DNA from 2 places in the Yersinia antarctica genome. Region 2 is predicted to be linked to the other one. Evidence: predicted binding sites of a transcription regulator. Region 2 holds the regulator's gene; the other holds the start of a gene.

Region 1 (12,307 bases), 2.9 Mb from region 2:
TGATTTTCGGATGCTTTCAGAAATACCGGCTACCCCTGATCAATTAAGTTACCCAGAACGAATTGGCATGTCTGCGATAGCTGATTCAGCCGATGAAATTCGAAAGCGCACCAGAGAGCAATTGTTGCAAGGAGCTAGCCAAATCAAGTTGACAGGAGGCGGTGGCGTATCTTCTCCCTATGGCCCATTAGATACAGTTCAACTTAGCGTCGATGAAATTCACGCCGCAGTCGAGGCCGCGGCTAATTGGGGTACTTATGTGACAGTCCATGCTTATACCCCTGAAGCCATTAGCAATGCTATCAAAGCTGGAGCAAAAGTAATTGAGCATGGTCAATTGGCAGATGATGCAACTGCAAAATTAATGGCAGATACAGGTACATGGTGGAGTCTGCAGCCTTTTTTGGCGGACGAGAATGCAAATCAACTGCCCGATCCCGCGGGACAAGCCAGAGCAGCGCAGATTTTTGCCGGGACTGATAACGCTTATCGCTTAGCTAAAAAATACGGGGTGAAAGTTGCGTTCGGAACAGATGTTTTATTTGATGGAAATTTGGCAGCCCGACAAGGCTCACAGCTTTCTACAATGACACGGTGGTATACGCCCGCCGAAGTGCTCAGAATGGCAACATCTGATAATGCAAAATTGTTAGCACTATCAGATCGACGCAATCCATATCCAGGAAAACTTGGTGTTGTCGAAGTCGGAGCCTTAGCTGATTTATTGCTGGTTAACGGCGATCCACTCGCTGATATCGGACTGCTGGCAGATCCTGAAAAAAACCTGACTATCATCATGAAAGACGGACAGATAATAAAAAACAAGCTAGTTTCAAAGTAGAAAGGTTTGAATAGGATTCAGATTATCGATACGGAAGCACCAAAAACACTATGCACTGGCATAATATCATTGTGATAAAGCTGATTCGAATTTCACGACGTTTTCTAGGTGTCAGGTAGACTCTATGGTAGTACCAGATTCCATGACGGGAAAGTATAAGATGTGACATTGATTAGCGCCCTAGGTGATACACAAAAGTTGTATCACTGCCGTTTCAATGCACGAAACAAGTGTTTAATATGATGGATATCATGCACTTATCAGAAATGGTGGAGGCCCTGCCAGCTACATCCCGGCACACACCTCGCCTGCTACGGCTGCTTCCTTCCGGATCTGACCGAGTTCACAAGTTAGTGTTGCGGGAGAACCAACAGGACCTCCATTGACGTTAACGGCTCCTTGTACTCTGGAGCGGTGGGCATTATCGACCATGACCCACCAAATAGCAAGACAACCCGCACTAACCGGTGGTTTCTTGCCCACTTCCCCTCAGGTTTGGGTTAAATCTCTTTTCTGCTAGCACCAAAAGCATTGATGATGTTATTTATTTATCTCGTTCTATTTATATCGCTCTATTTATTTCTATAACGTCGCACTATCCGCCCATGCAGATAAAAAAGAGAATGCTGTGACATCATCAAAAACAGAGAGCCAAAATCAGTGGGAATCTGCAATATCAGATTTGCCCACAGAATCGGGTGACCTACCGTTTGTCGACAGTTTCCGCCAGCGGGTCTTCCAAGTGGTGGCCGCTATCCCCTATGGACAGGTGACTACTTATGGCGATATCGCGCGGCTGATTGGCTCCCCCAGAGCTGCACGCCAAGTCGGTGGAGTTCTCAAACGCTTGCCGGAAGGCTCTGCCTTACCCTGGTATCGGGTGATTAATCGTCATGGCGAAATATCATTAATTGGTGATGATTATCTTAGACAAAAAAAGGCATTACTGGCTGAAGGTATTGATATCGATACTTCGGGTAGAATTGATTTACGCCGCTATCGCTGGCAATACCGCTAATAAAAACGCCACAGAATAGTGGCTATCCTGTGGCGCTATTGCCAAATTAATTGGCTTTTCTGAAAAACCGGCTCATGGCGGGTTAAACATTACTGGATGGTCGCACTGCCTGTTATGGTAGGCGCGCCCTGTATTGTTGCCGGTCCCCCTGGGGTTGTTTCTATAGCAACAGAGGTTGCAGGGACCAATAACAGATTAGCCTGGGTACCCGCGCCACGGTTGATCACTTCTTGAATGGTATCGGTGATAAACAATAACTGGCCATTGCGAGTGATCGCTGCACTTACAATAATACGTGCATTTGGCTGGATGTCGGCTGGGTTAAACGGCAAAGCAAAACTAAACGGAGCCTGTTTGCCCTCAGTACGAATTGCTTTCTGGGCGATAACCCGTGATGGTGCATCAGCCAGTGAGGCATCCGACAGCGTAACCGTAACTACGGCATCAGGTGGTAATGCAATGCGCTCGCGGATGTTCACTGTCCCCTGTACAGCAGGCTGTGCAATAGGTGCGGCAGCAGTGGTTACACCTGCCGGCGCGGGAACCGGAACATCAGCCCCTCGATGAGCACACCCAGCCAAACTTACCACTAATGCTGCCCCACCCGCTATCTGCCAGAATTTCATTGATTGCCAAGGTTTCATAGGTCGCACTCCTTCTTATTATTAAGATGCAAGCTATCTACACAACAGCCGGCGTTTAATAAGTGGCTTCAACCACCTAGCAAGCCAATTATAGCACAATATTCTACTTCCCGCCGACGCTTACCCCATTGAGGCATTTATCAGACTATTCCTTATCCGATATTCCTCAGTTGAACAGGCCTTTCACAGCAATATATTGACGAGCGCCCAACGGATTCAGCACACTGTGTATAAACTCAACCATCAGGGGCCACAACATGAGTCAAGCATTAGAAAAACTACTCGATCTGCTCTTCCTTGAGAAAATTGAAGAAGGTATCTTTCGTGGCCAAAGTGAAGATCTGGGCTTGCGCCAGGTATTTGGTGGTCAGGTAGTGGGTCAGGCTATCTATGCAGCAAAACAAACCGTACCGGCAGAGCGGGCAGTACATTCTTTCCACAGCTATTTTCTGCGCCCAGGGGACAGCAGCAAGCCCATTATCTATGACGTCGAAACACTACGTGATGGCAACAGCTTCAGCGCCCGCCGGGTCAGTGCGATTCAGAATGGTAAACCCATCTTCTATATGACGGCATCGTTCCAGAGTCAAGAAGAGGGGTTCGAACACCAAAATACCATGCCGGACGTTCCCCCACCGGAAGGGTTGATGTCAGAAACAGACATTGCCCGCCAGTTCGCACATATGATCCCCGAAAAAGTACGGGAAAAGTTTATCGGCCATCAGCCAATTGAAATGCGCCCGGTGAAATTCCACAACCCATTGCAAGGCTCGGTAGAAGAACCGAATCGCTATGTCTGGTTCCGCGCCAACGGTGCCATGCCAGATGACCTGAGGGTTCATCAGTATTTACTGGGTTATGCCTCTGATTTTAATTTCCTGCCAACGGCCTTGCAGCCACATGGGATTGGTTTCCTGGAGCCAGGAGTGCAGATTGCCACGATAGATCATTCTATGTGGTTCCATCGGCCATTTCGCCTGGACGATTGGCTGCTGTATGCAGTAGAAAGCACTTCTGCTTCCGGCGCGCGGGGCTTTGTCCGTGGCCAGATTTACAGCCGGGAAGGGATATTAGTGGCTTCTACCGTGCAGGAAGGTGTCATTCGTTTGCATCGATGATACCTCGATAGCCTTTGCCAAAAATAGAACAGGGGCGATATCATATCGCCCCTGCTGCTATCATCATTATTATTTATTTTACTGCTACTTCTAGCTTATTGGTTGTATGCATTTTCGCCGTGGCTGTTAACATCCAGACCTTCGCGTTCTTGTTCTTCTGGTACCCGCAGGCCAACCAACAGGTCAGCAATTTTAAAGGCAACGAAGGCAACAACACCAGACCAGACCAAACACACACCGACGCTGAACAGTTGCACACCTACCTGATGGCCCATAGTGACGCCAGCGGCGTAACCTGTACCGCCCAGTGAAGCCGAGGTGAAGACACCGGTCAGGATACAACCGACAATCCCACACACGCCGTGGACACCGAATACGTCGCAGGTATCATCTACCCGCAGCCATTTTTTCAGCAGAACCACACCCCACAGACCGGCAACACCCCCGACCAGACCGATAATCAATGCACCGCCAACCCCGACTGTACCTGCCGCTGGCGTAATCGCAACCAAACCTGCGATACAACCGGAACATGCCCCCAGCAGCGACGGTTTGCCGCGTAAAATCCACTCAGCAAAGACCCAAGACAAGATAGCACCCGCTGTTGCAACTACCGTATTCAAGAAGGCAAGTGCAGCAATTTCATTCGCGGCACTGGCTGAACCGGCATTGAAGCCAAACCAACCGATATACAGAATCGCAGTACCGGTAAACACCATAGGTAAGTTATGAGGTTTGAACGCTTCTTTACCAAAACCAGCACGTTTACCCAGTAAGTAAGCGCCCACCAAACCAGCAATCGCGGCGTTGATATGCACAACAGTACCACCGGCAAAGTCCAGTGCGCCATCCATTGCCAGGAAACCACCACCCCATACCATATGTGCCATCGGCAAATATGAGAAGGTGAACCACAGTGCTGCAAAAATTAATACCGCAGAGAAACGAATACGTTCGGCGAATGATCCCACCACCAGTGCGACCGTGATACAGGCAAATGAAGCCTGGAACACCACATGGATATATTGATAGAAAGTGCCACTCAGGCTGGTCAAACCAATACCTTTTAGCATCGCCATATCGAAACTACCAAAGAATGCATTGCCGGTGCCGAAAGCCAGACTATAGCCATAGAGCACCCACAGCACACAGATCAGAGCAAAGCTCACCATGACCTGAGTCATCATCGATAATACGTTCTTGGAACGCAGCAGACCGCCGTAGAACAGGGCAATACCGGGCACAGTCATAAACAGCACCAGCGCGGTGCAAATCATCATAAAAGCATTATCAGCTTTGTCAGCTACAGCCGGTGCTGCGGCCATTGCCAAAGAAGGCAGCATCGCTACCGAACTCAGGCCCAACATGGATAAAAGTTTTTTCATCATCAACCCATCCCTATTCACTAAATTTGAGCCTGCAAATTACAGTGCTGCTTCGTCGGTTTCGCCGGTACGGATGCGAATAACACGTTGCAATTCAGCAACGAAAATTTTGCCATCACCAATTTTGCCGGTATAGGCCGCCTTACTGATCACGTCAATCACTTCATCCAATTGATCATCAGCAATTGCGATATCAATTTTCACTTTAGGTAAGAAATTGACACTGTATTCAGCTCCCCGATAGAGCTCTGCGTGTCCCTTCTGGCGACCAAATCCTTTTACTTCGGTTACGGTCAGCCCCTGAATACCCACAGAGGATAAGGCTTCACGCACATCCTCCAGCTTAAATGGTTTGATAACCACGGTAACCAGCTTCATATTTGCCCCTTCTCGAATTAAGTCGAATTCATGTCTGCCACAAATGAAGTAAAGCAAAGGCTATGCCATAAGTAATGATAGATATAATTTAATGCGGAAATGGCGAAGCTAGGGCGGTTGAGATACATGAGTCAGCCGTGTAGCGGCTGAATTCATCGTGTTGAATAATTTTCGCGCACCAAAATAGTGCGAAGCGCGTCACAGAAGTGCACGACAGCATCGACGACCTATTGCATTGCAAGATTATGGTGCACGAAAGCTGCAAAATGGGCATTAACGGGGATATGCATTAACGATTTGACTTAGGAAAACACAGAAAATAGTGCGGGGCCGCTTAGCCCCACAACTTATTAATTAACTTACCGCCGTCTCTACCTGATCAATGGCGGCTAAATCTTCGCTAACCAATTGCAATTGATACATTTGATAATAACGCCCATGGGCGGCCAGCAGCTCTTGATGCTTACCCTGCTCCACTGCCACACCACGGTGCAACACCAAGATGGTATCAGCATCAACAATGGTTGAAAGGCGGTGAGCAATCACTACCAGCGTGGTATTTTTTCGGATTAGCTGCAATGCCCGCTGAATGGCCTGCTCAGTACCAGAGTCAATATTGGCAGTCGCCTCATCTAAAATCAGGATTTGCGGAGCCTGTACCAATACTCGCGCCATCGCCAGCAACTGTTTTTGCCCAACTGACAAGGTATTCCCCTGCTCACCAAGCAGACTGTGCAATCCATCGGGTAGCGCATGGACTAAAGGGGCCAGTTGCACCGTTTCCAGAGCTTCCCACACTTGCTGTTCAGAGATATCACGGCCTAAAGTCACATTGGCGAAAAAGGAATCAGCCAACACCACTGGGTCCTGTTGCACCATGGCCACCCCTTGGCGCAAGGTCTGATGGGATAACGCGGATAAAGGACGAGCATCCAGCAGAATCTCACCATGTTGCACCGGGTAGTAGCCCATCAACAGGTTAGCCAACGTACTTTTTCCGCTGCCGGTATGCCCGACCAGAGCAACAAACCCGTGCGAAGGTACATCAAGGGAGATATTTTGCAGTACCATTTTATCGCTACGATAAGCAAAGCTGACATTATCCACCTGGATACGGCCACTGGTCAGTGGGCGATCATCAGTACCGTATCCTTGCTGGGCGCGGTCCATCAGATCAAAAATACGTTCCCCAGCCACCACAGCTTGCTGCATGACTGACTGCTGTGATGTGAGTTCAATTAAGGGTTCATTTAAGCGGCCCAGATAGTTAATGAAAGCATACAGCACACCCACCCCCACTGAGCCATCAGGACTGAAACCGAACAACAGTAACAAACCACACAGTACCAAGGCAGAAAACAGGCTCAGCAGCGGGCGCAATAAAAACCCTTCCAAGCGTAAAGTTTGCATGCGTGCCATATAGTGCGCACGGCTGGCAGACTCCATACGTTCGCCAAAACGAGCTTGCTGGCGAAACTGCTGAATCACGCCCATGCCGTTAATAATTTCATTAAAACCGTCGTTAATATCAGCCAAATAAGCCCGGACTCGCCGCACTACGGGTGTGCTGTAATGTTGATAAATGGCCATCACTACCAGCACTGCTGGAAAGATACAGATAGAAATTAGCGCCATACGCCAATCCAGACTGAACATCGCCACCAGCATCGCGCCAATTAATGCCGCGCTTTTTAATACGGTGGAGACCACCATCACATATAAATCTTTAATGACTTCGGTGTCATTTGTGACACGGGAAATCAATTGCCCGACCGGCTGGGTATCAAACGCACTGAGAGGTTGACGCAAAGCGGCATCCATCACTTCAATACGTAGGCGCTGAACCACACCTACGGCAGCACGGTTAAAAAGCAATGCCTGAAAATAATGCAATGCTGCTGCCAACAGTTGCAGCAACAGATAAGCCAATGCCAACCCACTGACTAAACCGAGGGGCAAAGTGCCTTTTGCGACCACATGGTCAATAAAATAACTTATCAAAAGCGGGCCGCTGACCTCGGCGGCAGCCGCAATCCATAACATCAATACCGCCAACCCTAACGGTTTACGATAAGGGGAGCCATAGGAGAGCAGGCGCTTAAGTGTCGGCCAAAGTTGCTGAACTTTACTCATCGGTTTTGGCCTCCGACTCACCATCATCTAATGCTGCCTCCAGTTGTTGATAACGGTACATCTCCCGATACCAGCCGGATTGACTGACTAATACGTTATGTGTCCCGCGCTGCATCACGCCACCATGTTGCATCACTAAAATTTCGCTGGCTTCGGTCAACGCTGAAAGACGGTGCGCACTGATAATCACGGTACGATGCTCACCCCATTCACGCAGATTTTTTAGGATTTCATATTCGGTCTGACCATCAACTGCGGATAGCGCATCATCGAGAATCAGGATTTCAGTATCCAGCAACAGTGCGCGGGCGATGGAAATCCGCTGTTTCTGCCCGCCAGATAGCATCACACCGCGCTCACCCACTTCAGTGTCATAACCCTGAGGAAGGCGTAAAATATCTTCATGCACACTGGCTAAACGAGCGGCCCGCTCAATTTGAGCCTGCGTGGCATCAGGTTTACCCAATGTAATGTTGCCAGCAACCGTATCAGAAAAGAGGAATGGCGTTTGGCTGACCACAGATAAACGGCCACGCCAGTCATGCAACCTAATATCAGACAGCGCATGCCCTTGATAACAAATAGCACCATCATCCACATCAAACTGCCGCTGAATCAATGCCAGTAAGGTACTCTTACCCGACCCTGTAGGCCCGCATAGCCCCAACATCTGCCCCGGTGCTAATTTCAGCGCCACATCATGTAACGCAGGCTGTTCACTACCTGGGTAATAGAAATGGCGAATATTCACCGCGAGTGTGCCACGCCCATCGCTCAGCTCAATATCACCATCTTTAACCACCGGCGCTTCTTCCAGCAAACTGCGAATACGGCTATAGGCGGCACTGCCTCGTTCAACGATATTGAACATCCACGCCAAGGCAAGCATGGGCCAGATCATCAGCCCCAGATACATGATGAAACTGGTAAGTTGACCCAAAGTAATACTGTGATTAACCACCATCCAACTGCCGCCGCCAATCGCCAATAAATTCGCGATCCCGATGGCGATATAGATAGTTGGATCAAAACGGGCATCGATACGTGCGACATACATATTCTTGGCACCGGCTTCTGCCGCTACCTGAGCAAACTGCTGTGATTGATGATCTTCCAGGCCAAAAGCTTTAATCATGCGAATACTGGTCAGGCTTTCTTGCGCCTGGTTATTCAGCGTAGAAAATGCCCCTTGGGCCGATTTGAAACGTTGATGCAGTTGGTCACCGTAATATTTGATCACCACCGCCATTACCGGCATAGGTAACAATGATAACAGTGTTAATTGCCAGCTAATTTGGGTGCTCATTACAATCAGCACCGCGCATCCCATCACCAACGAATCCACCAGCGTCAGCACCCCCTCACCGGCAGCAAAGACCACGCGATCAACATCATTCGTCGCACGAGCCATTAAATCGCCGGTACGATGACGTAAATAGAAACCAGGGGCCTGGCGGCTAAGTTGGCGATAAAAGTTTGACCGCAACTCCACAGCCAATTGATAAGAGGCACCAAATAATAAAACACGCCAGACATAACGCAGTAGGTAGACCACAATAGCGGTTATCAGCATCACACCAATCCATACCAGTAACATATTGGTAGGCATCTGTTTTGTGCTGATACCATCCACAATTACTCCGACCAGTTTAGGCGGCAACAGTTGTAGGATAGCGATAATAATTAACAACAACACCGCGCCTACATAGCGGCGCCATTCACGGCGAAAATACCAGCCTAGTTGTGCAAACAATCTCACTCAGTTTTTTCCTGGTCTGACACCGAATACATCGGTATTTTCTCGCTACGCGCGATGAAGGGGGTAGCATAGCATCGGTAAAAGGGCTTTTAATCCAAATATTCACTCAGGAACAGGCAACATAGTTGTATATTTGATTTTTTCCATCGCAAAACTTGATGTCACATCAATCAGCCCCGGAACACCATTAACCATGCGTTTGTAAAAATTGTCGTAACTTTTCATATCGGCAACTTCGACCTGCATCAGATAGTCATATTCTCCGGCCATACGATAGAACGCCAACACCTCTGGCATTTGCTTAGTAAATTCAACAAATTCCTGATACCAGCCACTATTATGCTGCTGAGTTTTAATCAGCACAAATGCCGTAAGCCCCAACCCCAATTTTTCGCTGTCCAGCAGTGCCACGCGCCCACGGATAAATCCTTCATCCTCAAGGCGTTTTAACCGTTTCCAGCAGGGTGTGGAGGTAAGATTGACGGCTTCGGCCAGTACTTGCAGTGATTGAGTGCAATCTTCTTGCAACATACAGAGGAGTTTACGGTCAGTTTTATCTAACATAACGAGTAACCATAGAATAAATTTCTACCATTTGGCGATAAAGAAGGAAAAATGGCAACGTTTTTTTCTTTAATAACCGTTAATCTAGTCATCATTAGTTTACTACCTACATCGCAGGCCATGAAATGACCAACACTTGGGTAAAAAATGCTATCAGTGAAATAGAAGCTGACTTCCAACGCTCCGCTGATACTCACCTGATCCGCCTAAACCTGCCGGCTTTCCCCGGTATTTATCTCTATTTAAAAGATGAGAGCACCCATCCAACCGGTAGCCTAAAGCACCGTTTAGCTCGTTCACTGTTTCTTTATGGCTTATGTAATGGCTGGATTACAGAAGGAACAACGATAATCGAGGCTTCCTCAGGAAGCACGGCAGTGTCTGAAGCCTACTTTGCCCGGCTGATTGGCCTGCCCTTTATTGCAGTTATGCCAAGTTGCACTGCGCGGCGCAAAGTCGAGCAGATCACCTTCTATGGTGGTCGCTGTCATTTTGTTGAAAGCGCTGGACAAATTTATGCAGCATCTGAACAACTGGCTCGTGACCTGAATGGCCACTATATGGATCAGTTCACTTATGCAGAGCGCGCTACCGACTGGCGTGGCAATAACAACATTGCCGATAGCATCTTCCGCCAAATGGCGCGTGAACCTTTCCCGGTACCTGACTATATCGTCATGAGTGCTGGCACTGGCGGCACATCGGCGACCTTAGGCCGCTATATCCGCTACCAAGGGCATGACACCCAATTGATGGTAGTCGACCCAGAGAATTCAGTATTTTATGACTGTTTCTGTAACCGCGACCGCACGGTTACCGGTAGTTGCGGCAGCCGTATTGAAGGGATCGGCCGCCCACGGGCTGAGCCTTCGTTTATTCCAGAAGTGATCGACAGTATGTTGCGCGTACCCGATGCTGCCAGTGTTGCAACCATTCATTGGTTGGAAGGTATTTTGGGACGCAAAGTGGGGGCATCCACCGGCACTAACGTCTGGGGCGCATTACAATTAGCCAAACAGATGCGTGAGCGAGGCAAAACCGGCGCTATTGTGACGTTGCTCTGCGACAGTGGCGAACGCTATCTGGATACCTATTACAATACCGAATGGGTCAGTAATAACATTGGTGATCTGACCCCATTTAGTAATGAATTAAATAACCTGTAATTAACCGATAAAATTCGGTTTTCCCCTCTTGGATGACCGAGGAAAACCGAATTTTGGCAGAAAAAAACCGGATGATTATCCGGCTGGCTAATAGCTATCCTCAAGTCATCAAAAGGTACAGTTAGGCAGCAAGCGAGTGATCCGCTGAGCTGACACCATCAGTGATTCGGGTGAGTAAGCCCGTTAACACTGCTACAACTCTAAGTACCAAGGAGATAAACCTCAGAATTCGGGGGAATAGGTGAGGTGTGGTGAACTTAGCCAATGTTGCAAATAGTGAGCGACGCCTTGTTGTTCACAGCGCCCAATAACCTGTAACTGAGGTAACTCTTGCTTCAATTGCGGTAATGCGTTTCCCATCACTAAGCCAAGACCTACCCGCGATAGCATCTCTTTATCATTCATCGCATCACCAAAGGCCATACAATCGGCCAGTGTTAAATTGAGATGATGGCTTAATCGCTCTAAAGCCGCCCCTTTGTTGCATCCACGAGGCAACACTTCAAGGCAATCAACCGCTGAAAAACAAAAATCGGCTTCGCCGCCCATCTGCTGCTCAAGCTGGGTTTTAAGCTCGGTCAATTCCTGATGTGAGGCAATAAAGCAAATCTTATGATTACCAGTTAGAGGCAATGCGCTCAGTGCCGTGAGCTGAAACTGGAAGCCACTGGTTTTATGTGCAGTCAGCAGCGCAGGGTCATTACAATCAGTAAACCAACCATCATCACGGAAAATATGGATACTGGCACGGGTCTGCCACGGAGTTCGTAACACAAACTCCACCAGTTCTGCGGGCAAATCCATACCGTATAATGCTTCACCCTCTACATCACAGACTCGGGTCCCATTGCCAGTGATCAAATAACCATTTATGCCTGAGTGAGATAAAATCCCTTTCATATCAATATAATGTCGACCGGTAGCAAAGGTTAGGATCATCCCGTTGTCCACCAACTGGTGTAACGCATTCAATGTAGCGCCGCCAATTTTATGGTCGCGCATCAGTAAGGTTCCATCCATATCAAAAGCGGCTAAACGGTACATTTAAAACCTCGATAACAGCAAAACTGGTGGTATGAATAAAATTATGACGTACTATTTACGGAACTAATAGTGAACAATTAAATTAAACTATTCCTGATTTATAAGCAGCCCGAATAGGCGTAATGGATACTATCAGTTTGAACACGCACAGCACTGAGAGTGCCAGATCACGTTGTAACTCATCGCCACATGAGAATGAACCGTGCAGATCCCTAAGTCATTTAAAAATAAAGGCATTTGATGAGTTCGTCCAAGAG
Region 2 (12,307 bases):
CTTCCAGCTTGATTTCAGCACCCAGTTGTTCCAAACCGGAAATATGCAAATCAACCGGACGCGCACCGATAGCGCAGCCGCCGGGTAAAGAAACCTGGCCTTTGCCAAAACGGGCAACCAGTGGCCCCAACGCCCAAATAGAGGCACGCATGGTTTTGACTAAATCATAAGGAGCGCAAAACTCATCCACGCCGCTGGCATCAACAAAAACTGAACCAGAGTCATTACGCTCAATTTTTGTGCCTAATTGGCTGAGCAGCTTAATGGTGGTATCAATGTCTTTTAGCTTTGGGACATTTTGCAACTCTACTGGTTCTTCAGCCAGCAATGCAGCAAACATTATTGGCAATGCGGCGTTTTTCGCTCCTGAAATAGTGACTTCACCGCTTAGGCGAGTCCGCCCCTGCACACGAAATTTATCCATTGTGACCACTCTCTGTTGTCAATTCGAATTTACTGCCCGCCTTAGAACTGTCGACGCTTCGTTAAACAGCTCCCGGGCCAACAGCATTAAAAGCCGTTTAGTTTGCGATCCCGTTGCCACTCTTGCGGCGTATAGGCCTTAATTGATAAGGCATGAATACGGTTATCAGCGATATATTCCATCAAAGGCGCATACACAGCCTGCTGTTTTTTCACCCGGCTCATATCGGCAAATAACTCACCGACAGCAATCACCTGAAAGTGGCTGCCATCACCGGTAACATGCGCTTCTTGTAATGCTAATGCTTGCATCAGCACGTCTTTAATTTCGTTAGTATCCATAAGATTCATTCTATTTTAAGAGGATCGTTATTTTTAAGTGAAGCATAGCCAGCCAAACATATTAGTGGAATACGGCGAGCTCCGAAACTAAAGAAAAGCCCCTGTTTCGTTGTTACGCACAGGGGCCTTTGAATATCTTTGGCTTTTATACCCTTCTTACCTGGGTATAGCTTTTGGTATAGACGACACAGAAAGCCGCGAACTTAACTAACGAGCCATTTCTACCGGAATGATGTGCTGGAGGTTGTACAGCTCAATTAGAGTAGACAACCGATCACTGACACCAGTAATCGTTAATGAGACACTTTGTTTGCCTGCCGGTTCATGAAGAGAATGCAGTTCGCGAAAGTGCACCAGCAATGCCAGACCGGATGAGTCGACACGCTGTAATTGGCTGACATCAATATGAGTCTTACCCGCCAATAACGCCTCACGCTGCTGCCAAAGTGGTAACAGTGTTTCACGATCTAATTCACCTCGCAGCACCAGCGTTTCTTGCTGTGACTGCCAGCTCAATTTATCTACCATAATTATTGCTTATCTAACGTAATTGGCTGTTTCGCGGCGATCAACAACTGCTTAGTCAGGCCATCAACCCCTTGCTGACGCAGGATAGAAGCCCACTCATTTTGCTTAGTACTAATCATGCTAACCCCTTCGGCTATCATGTCATACGCCTGCCAGTTACCGGTTTGGCTATTTTTACGCCACTGAAAATCTAAACGCACAGGTGGTCGGCCATTTGGATCAAGAATAGTCACGCGAATAGCAACAATATTGGCATCACCCAGTGGTTGGTCTGGTGCAACATCGTAAGTTTGGCCGTGGTACAGCGCCAATGCCTGACCGTAAGCCTGTTCCAGATATTGACTGAACGCATTGAAGTACGCTTCGCGCTGCGCAGGGGTCGCCGCTTTATAATAGCTACCCAGGACTAACGCACCGGCGTATTTGATCTGGACAAATGGCAACAGTTCTTCACGTACGATGGTGCGCAAATAGTCTGGGTTCTGTTTGATCTTAGGTTGTTCGGTTTTTAAGCGCGTGAATGTTCTTTGCGCGGCTTCATCCATCATTCGGTATGGATTAGTTTGATCGACAGCATTCGCCAGTGGTGCTACCACCAGCAACGCAACCATAAGTAAACGTTTAAACATTCAGAGACCCTCTTAAGGATGTTGAGTTGCAGGTAAGCTGCCGTTATCTGTCGGAGTGGGCGCCGCTGCCGTTGGGGCTACTGGCTCACTTGCTGGCGCATCAGAATTACCATCCCCGCCACTCTTGTACAAGAACTGGCCGATAAGATCTTCCAACACCAGTGCAGATTTGGTGTCTTGAATTATACCGCCATCTTTCAAAATAGTGGTGCCCATATCCGGGTCTTCAAAACCGACATTTAGTGCCAGGAACTGTTCACCCAATAAGCCAGAAGTGCGTACCGCCAAAGAGCTGGTATCCGGGATATGGTTATAACGTTGCTGAATATCTATCGCCACACGTGGGCTGTAGTTTTTGGTATCCAGCGTGATGTCAGCCACCCGCCCCACCACAACACCGCCAATTTTGACCGGCGAATTGGTTTTCAGACCACCCACATTGTCAAACGTTGCATAAATTCGATAAGTCGGCTGGTTGCCTACTGATTTGATATCCGCAACCTTCAGGCAGAGAAATACGACCGCCAGAATAGCAATCAGTATAAACAAACCTACCCAGACTTCACTTTTCTTCGTTTGCATCGACTCAATTCCCAAACATCAGTGCTGTCAGCACAAAATCCAATCCCAATACCGCCAGCGATGAATGCACTACGGTACGGGTCGTTGCCCGGCTAATCCCTTCAGATGTTGGGATCGCATCATAACCATTGAACAGCGCAATCCAGGTCACAGTAATAGCAAATACCAGACTCTTAATTAGGCAATTCAGTAAATCGGTACGCCACTCCACAGCATTTTGCATCGCCGACCAGAAGAAACCGCCATCGATCCCTTTCCAGTCAACCCCCACCACAGAGCCACCCCAGATACCGACGGCAACAAAAATAGCGGTTAATAATGGCATACTGATAAGACCTGCCCAGAACCGGGGAGCCACCACTCGACGCAGCGGGTCGATTGCCATCATTTCCAAACTGGAAATCTGTTCAGTGGCTTTCATCAAGCCAATCTCCGCGGTTAGAGCAGAACCGGCGCGACCGGCGAACAACAGTGCGGTTACCACTGGCCCCAGCTCACGTAGCAGTGATAAAGACACCATCATCCCAAGACTGGCTTCAGCACTGTATGTGGTGAGGATCAAAAAGCCCTGTAACCCCAGAACCATGCCGATAAACAGACCGGAAACCACGATAATCAGTAGCGATTGCACACCGACGCTATAGAGCTGTTTAACCAATAATGGCCATTGTTTTCGCGGTTCAGGCCGCCCGACAAGGGCATTGAATAACATTAAACCCGCGCGACCAAAGGATGCGCTGACATTAATGCCCCTACGCCCTAAAGACGCTAACGCCTGTACTAACATGAATACTCCATCAGCCTATCTCCTTCGTATTTAAAGCTACAGGGGGTTAGCTACGATAACTCCCGAACCACTTAACCGAGTAAGTTCATCGGGGATAGCTCGCTTACTGCCTACCTGCAACTCCAATTACTTTGGGTATAACAGCTCAGTTTTATAATCACCGGCTGGGAAACGGAAAGGCACCGGCCCGTCGGCAATACCATCAAGGAACTGGCGCACCCGCATATCGCTATTGGCTTGCAACTGTTCCGGTGTTCCTTCGGCAATAACATGCTGATCGGCAACAATATAGGCATAATCAGCAATACTAAGGACTTCAGGCACATCGTGGGAAACCACCACACAAGTCACGCCTAATGCATGATTCAGCTCATCAATCAGTTTTACCAGCACCCCCATAGTTATAGGGTCCTGACCCACAAATGGCTCATCAAACATAATCAATTCAGGATCAAGGGCAATGGCCCTTGCCAGTGCAGCACGCCGCGCCATACCGCCGGAAAGTTCGGCAGGCATCAGATTAGCCGCCCCACGCAGCCCTACGGCTTCCAACTTCATCATCACCGTACTGTGCAGCAATTCCTCCGGCAAACGGCTATGTTCGCGTAATGGGAAAGCCACATTCTCAAACACGGTCAAATCAGTGAATAACGCACCAGATTGAAACAGCATGCTCATTTTCTTACGCACATCATACAAACGCTGACGTGAAAGCGCCGGAATATTATCACCATCAAACCAGATTTCACCTGCATCCGGTACAAGTTGCCCACCGATCAGGCGCAACAATGTGGTTTTACCAATTCCTGATGGCCCCATAATCGCAGTCACTTTGCCGCGGGGGACCGTCATGTTGATATCGGCGAATATCGGACGCTCACCACGGGTAAAACTCATCCCGCGGATCTCTATCAAATTCGACGACAATTGCTTCATTATCATTCGTCCCTTTAGGCCTTTAATTACTCATCCGAGCGCCAATGCTACATCAAATGGCGGCAACGAGCACAATGGGAAGTATTTTGGCAACTTATTGTCACTTTTTCGTAGCCAAAGTTGCCATAAGTTTTACTTTTCTGGCACTCACAGTCAAAATTAGGGTTAACTCAAAAAAGAGCGTAAAACGCTGTTAGTGGTTTTTACCCATGGGCTAGCTGTTTTCCACCGAAAATGGGTTACCAACAGTCAGCTTCTACCAACGGATCGGGATTATACCTAATAAAGGACTCTGCATGCCTCTTGCGATAACACTATTAATCATCGGCTTGGTCTTATTAGTGTATGGCGCTGATCGATTAGTTTATGGCGCCGCTGTGTTATCCCGTTCTTTCGGCATCCCCCCCCTTATTATTGGGATGACCATCGTCGGTATCGGCACATCGCTACCTGAGTTGATCGTTTCGGTGACTGCAGCACTGAATAATCAAACCGATATGGCGGTTGGGAATGTGCTTGGCTCTAATATTACCAATTTACTGCTGATTGTCGGTGGTGCAGCCCTTATACGCCCATTAACAGTACGATCAGAGATTTTACGCCGTGAATTACCGTTGATGCTGGTAGTGACGGTGCTATGTGGTTTCCTGCTGGCTGATAACCATCTCAGCCGTGGAGATGGTATTATTTTGCTGGTAGCAGCAGCGGCGTTTATTATTCTGATGCTGAAAATTGCCCGTCTGGCCCATGTGGAAGGCAATGACATCCTGACTCGCGAACAGTTGGCTGAATTGCCTCAAGACAGTAGCAATACCGTCGCTCTTTTGTGGTTAGTGTTAGCTTTCATTATCTTGCCACTCTCGGCCAAAATGATTATCGATAATGCCACGGTCATTGCCCGGGTCGCAGGTGTCAGTGAACTGGTTATAGGGCTGACTGTTATTGCCATTGGCACCAGTTTGCCTGAACTGGCTACTTTTATCGCTGGCGCGCTGAAAGGGGAAGATGATATGGCGGTCGGCAATATCATCGGTTCGAACATTTTTAATATTGTGATTGTGTTAGGTGTACCTGCTCTGCTCTCCCCTGGCGATATTAATCCAGAAGCTTTCCAGCGCGACTATTGGGTGATGCTCGGTGTCAGTGTGATATTTACCCTTCTTTGCCTGGGGCGTAAACATCGCATCGGTCATATGGCAGGTGCTCTGTTATTATGTGGGTTTATCGCTTATCTAGCGGTGCTGTTTTTTGCACCCTTTAATGTGGCATAACCATGTTCATTCAATGGGAACCAAGTATGTCTTCTTATGATTTACAGCCAGCAGCTGATTCACCGTCGGGTATTAACTCATTGCCAAGAGTGGATTTTCAACAGGCGGGTAAACAGGTGCTGCAGATTGAGCGCGAAGGACTGGCACAACTCGATCAATATATTAATGACGATTTTGCCAAAGCCTGCGATGCAATATTTAACTGCCATGGCAAAGTTGTAGTTATGGGGATGGGCAAATCTGGCCATATTGGTTGCAAAATTGCCGCCACCTTCGCCAGCACGGGAACACCTGCCTTTTTCGTCCACCCCGGTGAAGCCAGTCATGGCGATCTCGGCATGGTCACGCCACAAGATATTGTGCTCGCCATCTCTAATTCAGGGGAATCTAACGAGATCCTCGCTCTCATCCCGGTTCTAAAGCGCCAAAAAATTCCGCTAATCTGCATGAGCAATAATCCTGAAAGTAGCATGGGTAAAGCGGCCGATATTCATTTGTGCATCAAGGTCCCACAAGAGGCCTGCCCATTAGGGTTGGCGCCGACCACCAGTACCACAGCCACCTTGGTGATGGGGGACGCGCTTGCAGTTGCATTGTTACAGGCCCGAGGCTTCACTCAAGAAGATTTTGCTCTCTCCCATCCAGGCGGAGCACTGGGGCGCAAGTTACTGTTGCGAATCAGCGATATCATGCACACTGGTGCAAAGCTCCCGCACATCAGTCCCGATGCGTCATTACGCGATGCGTTACTGGAGATTACTCGGAAGAATCTGGGTTTAACTGTCATCTGTGACGATTTGATGATGATTAAAGGTATCTTTACCGACGGTGACTTGCGCCGAATATTTGATTTGGGTGTCGATCTGAATAACGCGAAAATTGCAGATGTAATGACCAGTGGCGGTATTCGAGTCCCTCCAACCATGTTGGCTGTGGATGCACTCAACCTGATGGAGTTGCGCCATATTACCGCCGTATTGGTCGCAGATGGCGATCAGTTGCTGGGTGTGGTGCATATGCATGACATGCTGAGAGCCGGCGTGGTCTAACCGTGGACTGTCTGGTGAATAAAACAGCTAACAACGCCGCAACGTCAAGTAAGAAGAGTTTCCCAAATTAATTGGGGTTGCAGCTAGGCTGCAAACGAATGCATCCCGATGAGCTTGCATAGTCAAGTGATTCGGGTGAAAGAGAGCAGCTAACAACGCCGCAACGTCAAGTAAGAAGGGAAAAATGAGCGACACCGTATATCAGGACACATGCTATGGACCAGTAGCCGACACTGTGATGTCACGTGCGGCGAAAATTCGCCTACTGATTTGTGATGTCGATGGTGTGATGTCCGACGGCCTGATTTATATGGGTAATCAGGGCGAAGAGCTGAAAGCTTTCAACGTGCGTGATGGCTATGGTATCCGCTGCCTGATAACCTCAGGTATTGAAGTGGCCATTATTACTGGCCGTCGCGCAAAATTACTGGAAGACCGCGCCAACACCTTAGGCATTACCCACCTTTATCAAGGGCAATCTGATAAGCTGGTGGCCTATAACGAATTGTTGGTAGCATTAGCATGCCAGCCTGAGCAGGTTGCTTATATTGGGGATGACCTGATTGATTGGCCGGTCATGGCACAAGTTGGGTTATCTGTTGCAGTCGCGGATGCCCATCCGTTACTTCTTCCCAAGGCACATTATGTGACGCGAATCCATGGCGGGCGCGGTGCAGTACGCGAGATATGTGATTTGATATTATTAGCTCAAGATAAACTTGAAGGTGCCAAAGGATTGTCGATATGAGTAAAACAAGACTATGGATAACATTATCCTTGGCACTGATTGCTTTGGCATTGATTGGCTGGAATATATCCGGCTTTAATCAGCAGGACACGCAAACCGTGGCCACTGATAATGAGCCCTCTTCGCAGAGCCAGCATACTGTGACCGTGGTATTCAATCCGGTCGGGCAATTGAATTATAAATTGGTGGCTGAAGACGTACAAAACTTCAGCACTCAAGAGTTAACCTGGTTTACCAAACCGGTCATGACTCTGTTTGCGGAGAATGCAGTCGCTACTTGGACAGTGCGCGCCGACCGCGCCAAATTGACCAATGATAAGATGCTGTATTTGTATGGTCATGTTGAAGTTGATAGCCTGACACCAGACGCACAGTTACAAAAAATTAAAACCGATAACGCCCAGGTTAATTTGATCACTCAGGATGTATCCTCAGACGATGAAGTTACCCTCTTTGGTGTTGGATTCACATCTAACGGCATGAAAATGCGTGGGAACTTGCGGGACAAAACCGCTGAGCTGATTGAAAAGGTTAAAACCTCTTATGAAATCCAAAAATAAACTTCGTCATTTTTTGCTTGCCAGTTCACTTTTGGCCGCAAGCCTGCCCGCTCTGGCGTTAACGGGTGATACTGATCAGCCCGTCACGGTTGACTCCGTTAAACAAGCGTTAGATATGGAGGCCAATACTGTCACATTTACCGACAATGTGGTTATCAAGCAAGGTACCATTGAGATTAAAGCTGATAAAGTCGTGGTTACGCGCCCAGGCGGTGATCAAAGCAAAATGGTCATTGAAGGTTATGGTAATCCAGTCACTTTCTACCAGATGCAAGACAGTGGCAAACCCGTAAAAGGCCATGGGCAGAAACTGCGTTATGAAGTCGCAAATGATTTTGTGGTGTTGACTGGCAATGCTTATCTGGAGCAACTTGATAGTAATATCAAAGGTGATCGCATCACTTATCTGGTGAAAAAACAGCAGATGGAAGCCTTCAGTGATAAAGGCAACCGCGTCACCACCGTGTTATTACCGTCCCAATTACAAGACAAAGGGCCAGCAGCTTCAGGCCAAAAGAAGAGTAAGTAATCATTTATGGCAACATTAATCGCAGAAAAGCTGGCTAAGGCGTACAAAGGCCGTAAAGTGGTCGAAGACGTAAGCCTCAATGTGAAATCCGGTGAGATAGTGGGCCTGCTTGGGCCGAACGGCGCAGGGAAAACTACCACTTTTTATATGGTCGTCGGCATTGTCCAGCGTGACGCCGGGCGTATTGTGATTGATGACGAAGATATCAGCCTCTTGCCTCTCCATGAACGCGCTCGTCGCGGTATTGGTTATTTACCGCAAGAAGCCTCTATTTTCCGCCGCCTGAGTGTATTTAACAACTTAATGGCGGTGCTGGAGATCCGTAAAGACCTCTCTGTTGAGCAGCGTGAGGAACGGGCTGATGAATTAATGGAAGAGTTCCATATCACCCATTTACGTGACAACTTGGGGCAATCGCTTTCCGGTGGTGAACGCCGCCGTGTTGAAATAGCCCGTGCACTGGCGGCAAATCCTAAGTTTATTCTGCTGGATGAGCCTTTTGCCGGGGTTGATCCGATTTCCGTTATCGATATTAAAAAAATTATTGAACATCTACGCGACAGTGGTCTTGGCGTTCTTATTACCGACCATAACGTGCGTGAAACGTTAGACGTCTGTGAGCGGGCTTATATCGTAAGCCAGGGTCATTTAATCGCTCACGGTACGCCACAGGAAATCCTGGCTGACGAACAAGTTAAGCGTGTTTACCTCGGTGAAGAATTCCGTCTCTGACCTTTTTCCAATACCCAATAGATTTCAAGGTGCAGGAAGGCGGCAAACAATAAAATCGGTCATAAATCGATTTAAACAGCATTTATGCTAGCCCGCAGGTGCGGCCAAGTAACCGGCAGCCAATACCCCTGCAATTTGAAAGATGACGGATATTCCTTCATCTATAAAGGAAAATTGATACCGCATTATGAAGCAAGGTTTGCAACTCAAGTTCAGCCAACAACTGGCTATGACTCCGCAGCTTCAACAGGCTATTCGCTTGTTGCAGCTTTCTACACTTGAACTCCAGCAGGAGATTCAGTTAGCGCTGGAGAGTAACCCCCTGCTTGAGCAAACTGATCTTCATGAAGAAATAGATGCAAAAGAGACCGTAGACAGTGAATCGCTTGATACCCGCGAGGCGCTGGAACAAAAAGATATGCCCGAAGAGTTGCCACTTGATGCCACCTGGGATGAGATCTACACCGCAGGCACGCCATCAGGAATGGGCAATGATTATAGCGATGATGAGTTGCCGGTTTATCAAGGGGAAACGACCCAAACGCTACAAGACTACCTGATGTGGCAAGTGGATTTAACCCCATTCTCTGATACTGATGTTGCCATTGCGACCTCTATCGTGGATGCGGTCGATGAAACCGGTTACCTTACGGTGCCACTGGAAGATATTCTGGAAAGCATGGGGGACGAGAACGTCGCACTGGATGAAGTAGAAGCGGTGCTTAAGCGGATACAACACTTTGATCCTATTGGTGTCGCGGCACGTAACCTGCGTGAATGTCTGTTGGTACAGTTGTCACAATATGACAAAGATACCCCCTATCTTGCCGAAGCACGTCTGGTGGTTAGCGATTATCTGGATTTGCTGGGTAACCATGATTTCCGTACGATGATCCGCTTGAGTCGGCTAAAAGAAGATACACTTAAAGAAGCGATCGGCCTGATTCAGTCTCTGGATCCGCGTCCGGGTCAATCCATCAATACCGGGGAGTCCGAGTACGTCATTCCCGATGTTTTGGTGCGTAAAGACAAAGATCAATGGACGGTCGAGCTGAATGCCGATAGCATTCCACGCCTAAAAATCAACCAGCAGTATGCGGCGATGGGTAGCAGTACCCGCAATGACAGTGACGGGCAGTTTATCCGTAGCAATTTGCAAGAAGCAAAATGGTTGATAAAAAGTCTTGAAAGCCGCAATGAAACACTGCTGAAGGTGGCGCGTTGTATTGTAGAGCAGCAAGTAGCGTTTTTTGAGAATGGGCCTGAATTTATGAAACCCATGGTACTGGCCGATATCGCCCAGGCTGTGGATATGCATGAGTCGACAATCTCTCGCGTGACCACGCAGAAGTTCCTGCACAGTCCACGGGGTATTTTCGAGCTAAAATATTTCTTCTCCAGCCACGTCAATACTGATAGCGGAGGTGAAGCTTCTTCCACTGCAATTCGTGCACTGGTGAAAAAATTGGTTGCAGCAGAAAATCCTGCTAAACCTCTTAGTGACAGTAAGCTGACCACATTATTATGTGAACAAGGCATCATGGTGGCACGGCGTACCGTCGCGAAGTACCGAGAGTCGTTATCCATCCCGCCGTCAAATCAGCGTAAACAGTTGGTTTGACCTGAACTGAGAAGGAAGACACTATGCAGCTCAATATTACCGGACATCATGTCGAAATAACCGAAGCATTACGCGAGTTTGTTACCACTAAATTTGCCAAACTTGAGCAATATTTTGATCGCATTAACCAGGTATATGTGGTTTTAAGTGTTGAGAAAGTAAAACAAATTGCAGAAGCAACGGTACATGTGAATGGAGGCGAGTTGCACGCAAGCTCAGAGCAGGAGGATATGTACGCCGCAATTGATATTTTGGTTGATAAACTGGCCCGCCAGTTGAACAAACATAAAGACAAATTGAAACAACACTAAGAATCCTTGCGACTGTTATACCCAAAGAACATGGCGTTGCAGGTAGGCAGCAAACGAATGACAAATTGGCCAGAAACCGATTTTAATCGTATTTCTGCAAGCAGGCTTATTCATCTCGATGAACTGACTAAAGTCAGTGATTCGGGTAAGTAAACATAGCGAACAACCCTGTAGCTTCAAGTACAAAGGGTATATTCACCCATAAAGGTTCTACACTCGCTACATAACCGTTTCCAGCGTCGGGAGTGAATCCCCGCCGGAAACGGTTTAAAACAGCGCTTAAGTGAAAGATGAGATGATCAACGATCCAGCATTGCAATTAAGCTCGGTATTAAATATCGAGTGCACCAAAAGCTCCGTACATTGCTCAAGTAAAAAACGGGCTTTGGAAATTATCAGCGAGTTGGCTGCCAAGCAACTTAACCTACCTTCACAGGTGGTTTTCGATGCTGTCTTAACCCGCGAACGTATGGGCAGCACCGGTATTGGTAGTGGTATCGCGATACCTCATGGCAAGTTGGAAGAAGACACACTGCGTGCAGTGGGTGTATTTATCCGTCTGGAACAACCTATTGCCTTCGATGCTATTGATAACCAACCGGTTGATCTGTTATTTGCCTTGTTGGTTCCGGCAGATCAATGTAAAACTCACTTACACACTTTGTCTTTAGTGGCCAAGCGATTAGCTGATAAAACAGTGTGTCGGCGTCTGCGTGCAGCACAAAGTGATGATGAGCTCTATCAAATCATTACTGAATTACCACCGGAAACGGCGTAATTGGGAAAGTGGAAACTATTTTATCCGTTATGCCCGGATCTTGTAGCCGGAATATAGGGTTCTAATGTATACCCAATAAATTTCAAGATGTGGGCAAGCGCTCAACACGCCTACAACTTGAAAGATGACGGGGATAAATACCAAGGGGAGTTACTCACATGGTGCTGATGATTGTCAGCGGCCGTTCCGGTTCAGGGAAGTCTGTTGCTTTGCGCGCATTGGAAGATATGGGCTTTTATTGTGTCGATAACTTGCCTGTGGTTCTGCTGCCGCAATTGGCGAGTACACTTGCCGATAGGAATATCTCTGCCGCAGTGAGCATAGACGTACGTAATATGCCTGAATCACCTGAGGTATTTGAACATGCCATGACTCAACTGCCGGACAGCTTTTCACCACAGTTGCTGTTTTTGGATGCCGATCGCAATACCCTGATTCGTCGCTATAGCGATACCCGTCGCTTGCATCCGTTATCGACCAA

The links. The regulator sigma-54, encoded in region 2, starts transcription at its own class of promoters, with help from an activator protein. The targets are predictions, from matches to a motif close to GTTGGCACANNTTTCGCTNT.
Positions count from the first base shown of each region.
Region 1: the regulator sigma-54 is predicted to act here: its motif matches at 5,435-5,454, upstream of glnK (P-II family nitrogen regulator).

Region 1 is NZ_JBSJQF010000001.1:1,291,593-1,303,899, reverse strand. Features, by position in the region: gene ACWJJO_RS05890 (metal-dependent hydrolase family protein) at 1-841, shown strand, start outside; RNA gene ffs (signal recognition particle sRNA small type) at 1,118-1,214, opposite strand; gene ACWJJO_RS05880 (MGMT family protein) at 1,515-1,859, shown strand; gene ACWJJO_RS05875 (YbaY family lipoprotein) at 1,949-2,503, opposite strand; gene tesB (acyl-CoA thioesterase II) at 2,761-3,621, shown strand; gene amtB (ammonium transporter AmtB) at 3,717-5,006, opposite strand; gene glnK (P-II family nitrogen regulator) at 5,046-5,384, opposite strand; gene ACWJJO_RS05855 (SmdB family multidrug efflux ABC transporter permease/ATP-binding protein) at 5,739-7,517, opposite strand; gene ACWJJO_RS05850 (SmdA family multidrug ABC transporter permease/ATP-binding protein) at 7,510-9,276, opposite strand; gene ACWJJO_RS05845 (Lrp/AsnC family transcriptional regulator) at 9,379-9,840, opposite strand; gene ACWJJO_RS05840 (PLP-dependent cysteine synthase family protein) at 9,966-11,006, shown strand; gene cof (HMP-PP phosphatase) at 11,229-12,050, opposite strand.
Region 2 is NZ_JBSJQF010000001.1:4,150,856-4,163,162, reverse strand. Features, by position in the region: gene murA (UDP-N-acetylglucosamine 1-carboxyvinyltransferase) at 1-424, opposite strand, end outside; gene ibaG (BolA family iron metabolism protein IbaG) at 511-765, opposite strand; gene mlaB (lipid asymmetry maintenance protein MlaB) at 973-1,293, opposite strand; gene mlaC (phospholipid-binding protein MlaC) at 1,296-1,922, opposite strand; gene mlaD (outer membrane lipid asymmetry maintenance protein MlaD) at 1,935-2,504, opposite strand; gene mlaE (lipid asymmetry maintenance ABC transporter permease subunit MlaE) at 2,509-3,291, opposite strand; gene mlaF (phospholipid ABC transporter ATP-binding protein MlaF) at 3,418-4,227, opposite strand; gene ACWJJO_RS19245 (calcium/sodium antiporter) at 4,524-5,498, shown strand; gene kdsD (arabinose-5-phosphate isomerase KdsD) at 5,525-6,547, shown strand; gene kdsC (3-deoxy-manno-octulosonate-8-phosphatase KdsC) at 6,732-7,295, shown strand; gene lptC (LPS export ABC transporter periplasmic protein LptC) at 7,292-7,855, shown strand; gene lptA (lipopolysaccharide ABC transporter substrate-binding protein LptA) at 7,839-8,384, shown strand; gene lptB (LPS export ABC transporter ATP-binding protein) at 8,391-9,116, shown strand; gene rpoN (RNA polymerase factor sigma-54) at 9,304-10,737, shown strand; gene hpf (ribosome hibernation promoting factor) at 10,761-11,048, shown strand; gene ptsN (PTS IIA-like nitrogen regulatory protein PtsN) at 11,344-11,826, shown strand; gene rapZ (RNase adapter RapZ) at 11,985-12,307, shown strand, end outside.